2 regions of the Paraburkholderia sp. J94 genome follow, and region 1 is predicted to be linked to the other one. Evidence: riboswitches for the same ligand, from Rfam matches in the RefSeq annotation. Region 1 holds a riboswitch; the other holds the start of a gene.
What was found. A riboswitch is a leader RNA that binds a small molecule or an ion and turns the genes downstream of it on or off. The one in region 1 is predicted to bind glycine.
Positions count from the first base shown of each region.

Region 2: it holds a riboswitch for glycine, as region 1 does, so the genes downstream of both, U4Y88_RS04860 (D-amino acid dehydrogenase) here and gcvT (glycine cleavage system aminomethyltransferase GcvT) in region 1, are expected to answer to the same signal.

Region 1 is NZ_CAJMZH010000014.1:73,951-80,453, forward strand. Features, by position in the region: gene gcvP (aminomethyl-transferring glycine dehydrogenase) at 292-3,261, opposite strand; gene gcvH (glycine cleavage system protein GcvH) at 3,358-3,738, opposite strand; gene gcvT (glycine cleavage system aminomethyltransferase GcvT) at 3,810-4,928, opposite strand; glycine riboswitch at 5,031-5,158, opposite strand; glycine riboswitch at 5,215-5,314, opposite strand; gene U4Y88_RS27125 (hypothetical protein) at 5,635-5,994, opposite strand; gene U4Y88_RS27130 (oxidoreductase) at 6,276-6,503, opposite strand, start outside.
Region 2 is NZ_CAJMZH010000002.1:337,952-344,454, forward strand. Features, by position in the region: gene U4Y88_RS04840 (porin) at 1-461, opposite strand, end outside; gene U4Y88_RS04845 (M20 aminoacylase family protein) at 552-1,742, opposite strand; gene U4Y88_RS04850 (MFS transporter) at 1,790-3,115, opposite strand; gene U4Y88_RS04855 (LysR family transcriptional regulator) at 3,236-4,159, opposite strand; glycine riboswitch at 4,336-4,426, shown strand; gene U4Y88_RS04860 (D-amino acid dehydrogenase) at 4,604-5,887, shown strand; gene U4Y88_RS04865 (ABC transporter substrate-binding protein) at 5,934-6,503, opposite strand, start outside.

The DNA of each region.
Region 1 (6,503 bases):
TGCGTGATTGCCGGATGCCCGGCAAAGGCCGTTCCCACCTTCCGCGCCATGCGCGACTCCCTGGTTCAAGGCTGACAGGTGTGTGATGTTAACGGTTTGGCGGGTTTTGGCGAAGTTTCGCGGCGGCAAATGTAACGAAAGTAATGGCGTCGGTCGGGGCGCAAGGCGAGACACGAGGCGGGTCGCAGGGCGGCGCGCACGCCGCCGCGTCAACCGGAGGTCGCGCGGCGGCATGGCGGTGTCCAACACCTGTGACTCGTTCGTGACCCGACTGTTACTCGCCTGTTACGGTCATTCGCCCGCGGTTTCGTCGGCGTAATCGGCGATCGGCACGCACGAGCAGAACAGGTTGCGGTCGCCGTAGACGTTGTCGGCGCGGCCGACCGGCGGCCAGTACTTGCGCGCGACCAGCGACGCAACCGGATACGCCGCCTGCTCGCGCGAGTAGGCGTGCGCCCAGCCGTCGGCGACCACCACGGCGGCCGTGTGCGGCGCGTGACGCAGCGGGTTGTCTTCCGCGTCGGCGCGGCCGTCTTCCACGGCGCGGATTTCCTCGCGGATCGCGATCATCGCGTCGATGAAGCGGTCCAGCTCCTCCTTCGACTCCGACTCGGTCGGCTCGACCATCAGCGTGCCCGGCACCGGGAAGCTCATGGTCGGCGCGTGGAAGCCGTAGTCCATCAGGCGCTTGGCGACGTCGTCGACGGTGATGCCGCTCGCGTCCTTGATCGGGCGCAGGTCGAGAATGCACTCGTGCGCGACGAGGCCGCCGGGGCCGCTGTAGAGCACCGGGAAGTGCGGCGCGAGCTTGTTCGCCACGTAGTTCGCGTTGAGGATCGCGGTTTCGGTGGCGGCGGTGAGGTTCGCCGCGCCCATCATCGCGATGTACATCCACGAAATCGGCAGGATCGAGGCCGAGCCGTAGGGCGCCGCGCTGACCGCGCCGATGCCGTGGCCCTGATCGGTCGAGCGCTTGTAGCCCGACGAAAGCTGGTTCGGCAGGAACTGCGCGAGGTGCGCGCCGACCGCGACCGGACCGACGCCCGGGCCGCCGCCGCCGTGCGGAATGCAGAAGGTCTTGTGCAGGTTCAGGTGCGAGACGTCGCCGCCGAACTGGCCCGGCGCCGCGAGACCGACCATCGCGTTCATGTTGGCGCCGTCCACGTAGACCTGGCCGCCCGCCGCGTGCACGATCTCGCAGACTTCGCGCACGTTTTCCTCGAACACGCCGTGCGTGGACGGGTAGGTGATCATGATCGCCGCGAGCTTCGCCGCGTGCTGGTCGGCCTTGGCCTTGAGGTCGGCGAGATCGATGTTGCCTTGCGCGTCGCACGCGACCACCACGACCTGCATGCCGGCCATCTGCGCCGACGCCGGGTTCGTGCCGTGCGCCGAAGCGGGAATCAGGCAGACGTTGCGGTGCGCTTCACCGCGCGAGGCGTGGTACGCCTGGATGATCAGCAGACCGGCGTACTCGCCCTGCGAGCCGGCGTTCGGCTGGAGCGAGACGGCGGCGTAGCCGGTCGCGGCCACGAGCATCTGTTCGAGCTGATCGACCATTTCGCGGTAGCCGACGGTTTGCTCGGCGGGCGCGAACGGGTGGATGCGGCCGAACTCGGGCCACGTGACCGGCAGCATTTCCGAGGTCGCGTTGAGCTTCATCGTGCACGAGCCGAGCGGGATCATCGAACGGTCGAGCGCGAGATCCTTGTCCGACAGGCTGCGCAGATAGCGCAGCATTTCCGTTTCCGAATGGTGACGGTTGAAGACCGGATGCGTGAGGTAGGCGCTTTCGCGCGCGAGCGATGCCGGGAAAGTTGCGGCGCTGGCGGCGGCGAGTTCGGCGTCGAGCGCGTCGACCGACGGCGTTTCGCCCGCGAACGCGGCTTGCGCGAACACGGCGAGCAGATCGGCCAGATCGCCGCGCGTGGTGGTTTCGTCGACGGAGACGCCCACGCGCGTGTCGCTCACGCGGCGCAGGTTCATGCCGCGCGCGAGTGCCGCGTCCTGCAGCGCCTGGGTGCGCGCGCCCGCTTCGAACGTGATCGTGTCGAAGAACGACGTGTTGACGAGCGTGTAGCCGAGCTTTTGCGCGCCCGCGGCGAGGATCGCGGCCACGCGGTTCACGCGCTGCGCGATGCGCTTCAGACCCTGCGGGCCGTGATAGACCGCGTACATGCTGGCCATGATCGCGAGCAGCGCCTGCGCCGTGCAGACGTTCGAGGTGGCCTTTTCGCGGCGGATATGCTGTTCGCGCGTTTGCAGCGCGAGGCGCAGCGCCGGGTTGCCCTGCGCGTCGACGGTCACGCCGACGAGACGGCCCGGCATCTGGCGCTTGAAGTCGTCCTTCACCGCGAGGTAGGCGGCGTGCGGGCCGCCGAAGCCCATCGGCACGCCGAAGCGCTGCGAGTTGCCCACAGCCACGTCCGCGCCCCATTCGCCGGGCGGCGTGAGCAGCGTGAGCGCGAGCAGGTCGGCGGCGGCGATCACCGCGCCGCCCGTGGCGTGCACGGCTTGAGCGAGTTCGCGGTAGTCGCGCACGTCGCCGTTCACGCCCGGATATTGCAGCAGCACGCCGAAGGCGTTCGCCTGCGCGGCCTCGGCGGCCGGACCGACCTTCACTTCGATGCCGATCGGTTTGGCGCGCGTCTGCACGACTTCGATCGTTTGCGGCAGCACGTCGTCGGCGACGAAGAACACGTTCGACTTCGACTTGCCCACGCGCTGCACGAGCGTCATCGCTTCGGCGGCGGCGGTGCCTTCGTCGAGCAGCGATGCGTTGGAGATGGCGAGGCCCGTCAGGTCGACGATCATCTGCTGATAGTTCAGCAGCGCCTCCAGACGGCCCTGCGAGATTTCCGGCTGGTACGGCGTGTAGGCCGTGTACCACGCCGGGTTTTCGAGCACGTTGCGCAGGATGACGGCCGGCGTGTGCGTGTCGAAATAGCCCTGCCCGATGTACGAGCGGAACACCTGGTTCTTGTCCGCGAGCACGCGCAGCGCGGCGAGCGCTTCGGCTTCCGAGCGCGGCTGCGAGAACGGCCCGAGCGGCAGCGTTTCGGTGCGGCGGATCTTCGCCGGAATCACCGCGTCGATCAGCGCCGCGCGCGACGCGAAGCCGAGCGCGTCGAGCATCGCCTGCTGGTCGGCCGTGTCGGGGCCGATGTGGCGGGCGGCGAAGGCGTCGTGCGCTTCGAGCGCCGCGAGCGAGAGAGCCGTGGGCGAGGTGTTCATCAGACGATCCGGGTGTTCGAGCTTCATGAGGTTTCCTGCCGGCGCGGGCGGCGCGTCGCGTGTGCCGCGATGCCGCCGCGCCTGTGCGTTGGGACGGGCTTTCGACGAAAGCCGTCCCGGGGTTTAGGCGCCGATGGCCTTCTCGTAGGCGGCGGCGTCGATCAGCGCGTCGAGCTTGGCGTCGGCGGCCGGCTTGATCTTGAACAGCCACGATTCGTAGGGCGCGCCGTTCACGCCTTCGGGGGCGTCGACGAGCGCGGCGTTCGATTCGACGATCTCGCCCGACACCGGCGCGTAGATGTCCGAGGCGGCCTTGACCGATTCGATGACGGCGATGGCGTCGCCCGCCGTGACGGCGCGGCCGGCTTCGGGCAGTTCGAGGAAGACGATGTCACCGAGCGCTTCCTGCGCGTGATCGGTGATGCCGACGGTCAGCGTGCCGTCGGCTTCGGTGCGGATCCACTCGTGCGATTCGGTGTATTTCAGATCGGCCGGGATGCTCATGGTTGCTCCAGTGCGTGGTTCGGTTTTATGGCTTGAAAAAGGGTGGGCGTGCGCGCCGGAATCCTTGCGGATCAGGCGACCAGCACCTTGCCGTTGCGCACGAACGGCAGTTTTACCACGCTTGCGGGAAGGGCTTTGTCACGGATCTGCACCTGCACGACGTCGCCCGGCTGCACGCCCGCGGGCACGCGCGCGAAGGCGATCGATTCCTGCATCGTCGGCGAGAAGGTGCCGCTCGTGATCTCGCCGTCGCCGTGCGGCGTCAGCACTTTCTGGTGGGCGCGCAGCACGCCGCCGGCCTTGCCGTTTTCCTTCTGCAGGATCAGGCCGACGAAGGTCGAGCGCGTGCCGTTCGCTTCGAGCGCGGCGCGGCCGACGAACGCGCGCGGCGTCTTCAGATCGACGGTCCAGGCGAGGCCCGCGTCGAGCGGCGAGACGGCGTCGTCCATGTCCTGGCCGTAGAGGTTCATGCCCGCTTCGAGACGCAGCGTGTCGCGCGCGCCGAGGCCGCAGGGCTTCACGCCCTGATGTTGCAGCGCGTCCCAGAATTCGCAGACGGCGGCGGCGGGCAGCACGACTTCGAAGCCGTCCTCGCCCGTGTAGCCGGTGCGCGCGATCATCAGCTCGCCGAACGGCGTGGCTTCGATCTTCGCGGCGTTGAAGGGCTTGAGGATTTCGGTGGCGCTGCGCGAGGAGGGCGCGACCGCCCAGATTTTCTCGCGCGCGTTCGGACCTTGCACGGCGACGATCGCGAGATCGCGGCGCGGCGTGATGGTGAGGCCGAAGCCGCCTTCGGCGTTGAGCTTCTCGAACCAGGCGATGTCTTTTTCGGCCGTGCCCGCGTTGACGACGGTGCGGAACGTGTCCTCGGCGAAGTAATAGACGATCAGGTCGTCGATCACGCCGCCTTCGGGGTTGAGCATGCAGGAGTAGAGCGCCTTGCCGGGCGTCGTCAGCTTGGCGACGTTGTTGGCGAGCGCGTGCGAGAAGAAGTCGCGCGCCTTGGCGCCCGAGAAGTCGACGACGCACATGTGCGAGACATCGAACATGCCGGCGTCGGTGCGCACGGCGCGATGTTCGTCGATCTGCGAGCCGTAGTTGACGGGCATGTCCCAGCCGCCGAAGTCGACCATGCGGGCGTTCAGCGCGCGGTGCGTGTCGTTCAGCGGGGTGCGTTTGAGTTCGGTCATGAGGCCTCAGGCGGTCGCGAGGTTTTCCGTGCGAAATTCGCGCGAAAACGAAAAAGGCCATGCAGGACTCGCCGCAGGCACGATGCCCGTGGTCGGTTCTTGCATGGCCCCTCTGTCCTCGGTACCTGAGAGATTGCGTCGGGAAAGACGCGCGCCCCTTCGGTGGGCAGCCTGAACGCCAGGGTTACGATCCCTCCGCCGTTCTACTGCCGCTCTCCAGAGTTGCGGACCTGAGTGCCGTCTCGCGCGTCTCGCACGCGGGTGCGAAACAGGCGAAGCAGCGGTCCGGCGCGCACGGTCCTTTTGCCTGAGAGTTTGTGGGTTGCCCCTTCGGCGGCGGCGTTCGGATCTGACTCGCGAACGTCGCGCTCTCCCGGCGCGCGCAGCGATTGTGCGGGACGCCGGCGGGCTGTGTCAATGCGGAAAAATTGGGCGCGCTTTGTGGGCGCGTTGTGTCCACGTTCTGTGCGCTTGGGGCGTGCTTTGGGCGGGGAACGGGTGTGGAACGTGCGGACACCGCTCGCGCTTGCTCGCGGACGATGCGCCGAACGCCGTCGCGCAAGGCTCGCCGTCATGCGGCCCCGAAAAATCCGCGCGCGCGCCGCGAGCGCGATCCGCGAATCCGCGCCAAAAGAAACGGGCCGCGCAGGGCGGCCCGTGGGATCGCGATGAGTTCGCCGACTTATTCGCGGACTTATTCGCCGACTTATTCGCCGATCGCGCGCGCCGCCGTATCGAGTTCCTGATTGAGCACGTGCTGCTCGTCGCCGGAGATGCCGCCACCGTGCTGCGTGGCCATGTCGTGCGCTTCGGCGCGGATCGTGTCGAGACGATGATGGAGCGCGGCGCCCTGCGGCGGCGGATAGTAGCCCTGGCTCACGCGCGCGTCGATGCGGTGGCCGAGGTTGTCGATGCGTCCGTCGATCTGGTGCAGACGGTCGACAGCCGCTTCATGCGGATTCGGGCCGGAGCGCGGCGCGGGCTGCTGGTTGACGACGCACGCGGCGAGCGTCGAAACGAGTGCGGTGGCGCAGACCAGCCGGATGGCACGGTTGAATCGGGTCATTGAGACTCTCCTTGTTGTCGACCTGGCGCGGGCTTGCGCACCGCGCCGGTCCCCCGCAACCCGGAGGTTGCGGAGTGTTGTTGCGCTGTTTTTCGGCGTTGTCCGTCGGCAAACGCGTCGCGCGCGCCGCGCGATGACGTCGCGGCGGCACGGACTTGTAACCGTTTGTATGGACCTTTCGGATGCGTCGGCGGATTGCAAGCCGCGCGGCCGTGGGTGACACGGCGCGCGATTCAGCTTTGGGTTCGGCTTGTGGTACGGCCAGTGACTCGGCCTGTGATTCAGCCCGCGCGCGTGAAAGCGAGCGTGCGGCCTTCCTCGGCGCTTTGCATCGCCAGCTCGACGATCGTCATCACGTCGATGGCGTCCTGCGGGCTCACCGGGAACGGCTTGCCCTCGCGGATCGCGGCAGCGAGCGCGCGGTACAGGTCGGCGTAATTGCCCGCGGCGTTGGGCACTTCGCGATCGGACTCCTGGCCGTCGTCGGCCATGACATGCAGACGGCCTGC
Region 2 (6,503 bases), on a different contig from region 1:
GTGTCCTGGTTGTCGACGTCGCCGGGATGCGCGCCGTAGCCTGCGCCCGACGCCGCCCAACTGCCGCCCGCCGTGAGATAGCCGGTGTACCAGTAAGCGCTCGAATACTGGCGGCCCAACGTAAGCGTGCCTGCATTGCCCGACAGCCCGACGAACGCCTGCCGCCCGAAGAACGTGCCGTTCTGTGAAATCGTCCCCGAGGTCGCGCTATAGCCGTTTTCCAGCGTGAATATCGCCGATAGTCCCCCGCCCAGATCCTCGGCTCCCTTGATCCCCCAGACGCTCGAACTCGCGTTGCCGCTCGCGAGCGCATATTGAGGCTTGCCGCCCGAGTTCGAATTGAACACCATGCCGACGTCGGCGACGCCGTAAAGCGTGACGCTCGATTGCGCGTGCGCCACGCTCGCAAGCGTGCCCGTCATCATCATTCCCATCGTCACTGCGACTGCGCGATTCCGCATGAAAAGAGCTCCAGTTTCCACGATTTATAATTATTTCGATATCCGAATCAATTGCCGCGCGCGAATTCGAAAAAATTCGCGCGAGTTCTGCTATCGATCGTTACGCAGATACGCTTCAGTGAGCGCCACCCAACAGGCCGCGCCAATCGGAATCACGGCGTCGTTGAAGTCATAACCGTCGTTGTGCAGCGAGCAGCCGACCCACTCGCCCGTGCCGTTGCCCAGCGAGAAATAGCAGCCCGGCATGCGCTCCAGCATCCAGGCGAAGTCCTCGCTGCCCATCTGCGTGGAAGGCGGCACCTGAATCACCTTGTCCGCGCCCAGCACGCTCGCGATCGCCGCGCGCGCGATCTGCGCTTCGGCGGGCGTATTCATGATCGCCGGGACCATGCGTTCGTAGACGATCTCCGCCTGCACGCCCGCCGACATCGCCTGATGCTCGACCACCGCGCGAATGCGCGCTTCGAGCAGATCGCGCACGGCGGGCACGGTCGCGCGCACGGTGAGTTTCAGCGTGGCCGTTTCGGGAATCACGTTATACGTGCTGCCCGCCGCGATCTGCCCCACGCTGATGACGCCCGCATCCACGGGCGCGACGTTGCGCGAGACGATGCCCTGCAACGCCACCACTGTCATGCAGAGCGCGAGCGTGGGATCGACCGCACGATGCGGGATCGCACCGTGTCCGCCCTTGCCGCGAAACGTCACCGTTACGCGATCGGACGAGCCGCCGAGCGGCCCGGCCTGCACGACCGCCTTGCCGACCGGCAGGCCCGGCGCGTTGTGAAACGCATAGACGGCATCGCACGGAAAGCGCTCGAACAAGCCATCGTTCATCATCGCGAGCGCGCCGCTCAGGCCTTCTTCGTCGGGCTGGAAAATGAGGTTCAAGGTGCCGTCGAAGGCGCGCGTGGCGGCGAGGTAGTCGGCGGCGGCGAGCAGCGTCACCGTGTGGCCGTCGTGACCGCACGCGTGCATGCGGCCATCGATCGTGCTCGCGTAAGGCAGGCCGGTGCGTTCCTGCATCGGCAACGCGTCCATGTCCGCGCGCAGGCCGATCCGGCGCGTGCCCTCGCCCACTTTCAACTGGGCGACCACGCCGTGACCGCCGATGCCGGTATGCACGTCGTAGCCCCATTCGGTCAGCAGTTGCGCGACGAGCGCGGCGGTATCCGGCACGTCGGCGCCGAGTTCGGGATGAGCGTGGATGCGATGGCGGATCGCGGCAAAACGCTCCGCCGAAGCCGCAAGAGCGGCGGGAACAGGATCGCGCTGATTCATGGCAGTGGGTCGAGTCGTGGGAATGTCGATACGGCGGGCAAGCGGATTCAATCGCGGCCCGGATGGCTCGGATAAAGCAGAAGCGCGATAAAGCTGATCAGCGACGCGCAGAGCAGATAGCCCGCGGGCGCCATTCGGCTGCCGGTCGCGCTGATGAGCCAGGTGACGGCGAGCGGCGCGAAGCCCCCGAAGATCGTCACGCCGAAGCTGTACATGATCGACATGCCGGTCGCGCGATGATGACGCGGCAGCGCTTCCATCATCATCGCCGTGCCCGCGCCGGTGCCGATCGACATCAGCGTGCCGGAGATCGCTACGCAGAGCATCACGAGCGGCAGCCCGGCTCCCGACGAAAGCAGCGTGAAGTTAGGAATCACAATCAACATCGAGAGCAGGCTGTTGGCGATCAGCAGCGGCTTGCGGCGCGGCAGTTTATCGGCGAAACGGCCGAAGATGGGCGCGAGCACCAGCATCGTGAGACCCGACACGCAGGTCGCCGCGAACGCGGTCACCGGCGGCATGTGCAGCGTGCGCACCAGATAGGTCGGCATATAAAACACGATCACGTACATCGACGACGTCGTGCTCGTCATCAGAAACGTGCCGATTACGAGCGTGCGAGCGTGTTCGCGCATCACCGCGCCCACGCCGTTGCGCGCCGAAGGTTTTGCGCTCGCGTGGGTTTCTTCCAGATGCCTGCGGATATACAGGCCGACCGGCGCGATCAACAGACCGAGCAGGAACGGCAGACGCCAGCCCCACGCTTGCAGCGCCTCGGGCGACAGCGATGCGGACACCGCGACGCCCGCGAGCGCGCCTGCGAGTGCCGCGCCGCCTTGCGTCGCCGCTTGCCAGCTCACGAAAAAGCAGCGGCGCGCCTTGCTGCCCGACTCCATCAGCAACGCGGAAGCCGCGCCGATCTCGCCGCCCGCCGAGAGCCCTTGCAACAGGCGTCCGAGCACCACCATGATCGTTGCGCTCGCACCGATGCTCGCGTAGCTGGGCGTCAGCGCGATCAATGCGGTGCCGGCCGTCATCAGCGCGATGGTCAGCGTGAGCGCCGCCTTGCGTCCGCGCTGATCCGCGAGATTGCCGATGATGACCGCGCCGAGCGGGCGCATCAGAAACCCGGCGCCGAATGTCGCGAACGACAGCAGCAAGGACGTGAGCGCGTTGCCGCCCGGAAAGAACAGCTTGCCGATGGTCACGGCGAAGAAGCTGTACAGCGTGAAGTCGTACATTTCCAGCCCGTTGCCGATCGCGGCGGCAACGATGGCGCGGCGCGTGGGCGCGCGTCGGACGGGTTCGGCCGAATTCAACGTGTGGCTCATGGCGGACACGCCGTCGTTCAGCGCGTGGGGCATTTCGTTCATTGACGTCCTCTTGTCGGAGCGATCGGATAGCGGCGTGCGTCACCGGAAACCAGTGTTTGTTGCCAAAATCCACGCGACAAGTGACGGATTTTCAATCCATTGACGTCTGGTTATAGCGGCTCACGGTTTGAGCGTGTGCGGGCGCGTCGGGTCGTAATCGCGCAACGCGGCGGCGATGGCGTCGTGCAGGCGTTCCGCCGAACCCGGCAACGTATGACGATCGCGCGTCACGAGCGAAATCACGCGTGCGGGCAAGGGCTCGGCGAGTTCGAAAAAGTCCATCGTTTCGCGCATGAAACGGCTGCTCGTGGATTCGGCCGAGAGCAGGATGAGCGTGTCCATCTGCGAACACATCGCCAGCGCGAGCGACATCGACGAGCATTCGATCACGCGCGCGGGCAAGGGCAGGCCGTGATCGGCGAACAGATGCACGAAGGGCGTGCTCGCGTCCGCGAGCGGATCGAGCACGATCCATTCGGCCTCGCGCAAGGCGGCCAGCGAGCGCTCGCCGCTCAGCGGATGCCCCTTGCGCGCCGCCACCAGCGTGGCCATGTTCAGCACGGGCGTGCAGTCGAGCAGGCTGTCGGGCGCCATGCGCTGCGAGCTCAAGGCGAAATCGAGCGTGCCTTCGCGGACCTGTTCGAGCAACTGGTTCGGCCGCATTTCCAGCAGACGCAAACGCGCCTGCGGATAATCGCGCCGGAAGGCCGAAAGACAATCGGCGAGCGGACGCAGCAGCGCGGTCACTGGCGTCACGCCGATGCTGATGTCGCCGACCGCGTTGCCCTTCATCTCCTCCATGTCGTCGCGCGCGCGGCGCACGTTTTCGCTGATGAGCCGCGCATGGCCGACGAGACGCTGCCCCGAAGCGGTCAGCTGAACACCCTTGCTGGAGCGCACGAACAGCGTCGCGCCCACCTGCCCTTCGAGTTCCTTGAGCGCTTTGCTCAATGCCGATTGCGTGACGTGCAGCACGCGCGACGCTTCGAGAATGCTGCCGGTTTCCGCCACGACGGCAAGCGCTCTCAGTTGATGCAGTTTCATATTTGGACAATGGAAGAAGAACGGGAAGGCAGATCGCAGTTTAACCGCAACGCCACGCGGTTTTTTTGGGTTCGCCGCATTCAATCCGGCAAAACCCTCATGCAAAACATCGCAGAGCGAATTTTGAAAAAGCGGTTGCCGTGCGCGCGGTGCGCGGCTAATCTTGACGCGTTCGCACACGCTGCATGGGAGAGATCGTTCGACCGGAACGACGCCGACGGAGCAACCGCCCCGGAAACTCTCAGGCAAAAGGACCACGCAGCCGGAACATCTGGAGAGCGGCGCATCATCGCGATGGCGCCCACCGAAGGGGAGCCACGCGCCCATTCAACGCGCGGGCGAAACTCTCAGGTACATGGACAGATGGGGCATCGGCGCCGGTTGCAATCGGCCGGCGATGCCTAACGCAATCACTGCGCGCAGCGATGCACACTGGACCATGTCATGTCACGAATCGCCGTTATCGGCGCCGGCATTACCGGCGTCACCACCGCCTATGCGCTCGCACGGCGCGGCCATCACGTCACCGTCATCGATCGTCACCGCTACGCCGCGATGGAAACCTCGTTCGCGAACGGCGGCCAGCTTTCCGCGAGCAATGCGGAAGTCTGGAACAGCCGCGCCACCGTGTTCAAGGGCCTGCGCTGGATGCTCAGGCGCGACGCGCCGCTGCTCATGAACCCGCGCCCGAGCTGGCACAAGTACAGCTGGATCGGCGAGTTTCTGCGCCAGATTCCGAATTACCGCAGCAATACGATTGAAACCGTGCGTCTCGCGATTGCCGCGCGCGAACATCTGTTTTCGATTGCGCAACGCGAGTCGATCGAATTCGATCACGAGCAGCGCGGTATTTTGCACTTCTATGCAACGCGAAAGGAATTCGAGTCGGCCACGAAAGTGAATGCGCTGTTGCGCGAAGGCGGACTCGATCGGCGCGCGGTCACGCCGGAGGAAATAGGCGCGATCGAGCCGACGCTGCAAGGCGATTTCCACGGCGGCTTTTTTACCAAATCCGATTCGACTGGCGACATTCATAAGTTCACACGCGGCCTGGCACTGGCGTGCGAACGGCTTGGCGTCGAGTTTCATTACGACACCACGGTGCAGTCGATTGACGATGCGGACAACGCCGGGGTCTCGATCGCCACGGTGCGCGATGCGCTGCCTGCCGTTTCAACGTTCGATCGCGTGGTGATCTGCGCGGGCGTGGGCAGCCGCGCGCTCGCCGCGCAGATCGGCGACCACGTCAACGTGTATCCGGTGAAGGGCTATTCGATTACCGTGTGCCTCGACGATCCGGCGAGCCGCGAGGCCGCGCCGTGGGTCAGCCTGCTCGACGACGCCGCGAAGATCGTCACGAGCCGCCTGGGCGCCGATCGCTTTCGGATTGCGGGCACTGCCGAACTCAACGGCGCGAATCGCGACATCCGCTCGGACCGTATCGAGCCGCTGGTGCGCTGGGCGCGCACGCATTTCCCGTCGATCTCGACGTCGCGCGTGATTCCGTGGGCGGGCTTGCGGCCCATGCTGCCGGGCATGTTGCCCCGAGTCGGCCGAGGCAGGCAGCGCAACGTGTTCTACAACACGGGCCACGGCCATCTGGGCTGGACGCTGTCGGCGGCGACGGCAGAAGCGGTCGCCACACTGATCAGCGATGAGATCGCGGAGTCTCGCCCGCTTGTCGTTGCGTCGACAACGACATTGGCGCGAGCCGTTCAGGCCGATTGATCGATTGATCGATCGACAGATTGAAGGACGAAAGGCGCTCGCGTGTTCAGGCCGCGGGCGCCACCGACGCCCCTTCGATCCCATGCCGCGCCAGCGCCTCGGCGACAAAGCCCGACGCCTTCTTTTGCTCGACGAAATCCGCGAGCACGGCGGCGGCCTGCTCGCCACGGCTTTTCGCCACCCCCATCGCCTGGCGGATCACCATGAAGCGCTCGTCGAGCAAACGCAGGCCGCCAATCTGGCGCGCATCGGCCTGCAATTGCTGCTTCACCCCCGCGGCCACTTCGAGCCCTTGTTCGATGAAGGTTTGCACGACGGTCGGCGACGTCGGCGCGCGCACGATCTGCGCGGCTTTCAGCTCGCGCGTGAGGAACAGATCGTAGGCGCTGCCCTTGCCCACGGCGACGCGATTGTGCGGCGCGTCCACCTCGGCGTTGCTGCGAACCGGCGAATCGTCGCGCACGAGATAGAACCCTTCGATCAGCACATAGGGCGCGGTGAACGCAATCGTCTCGCCGCGTTTGGGATCGACCGCGAAGAAGCCGAAATCCGCGCGCTCGTCGCTCACCGCCTCGACCGATTTGCCGGCCGCATCGAACACCACGAGTTCGAGCGG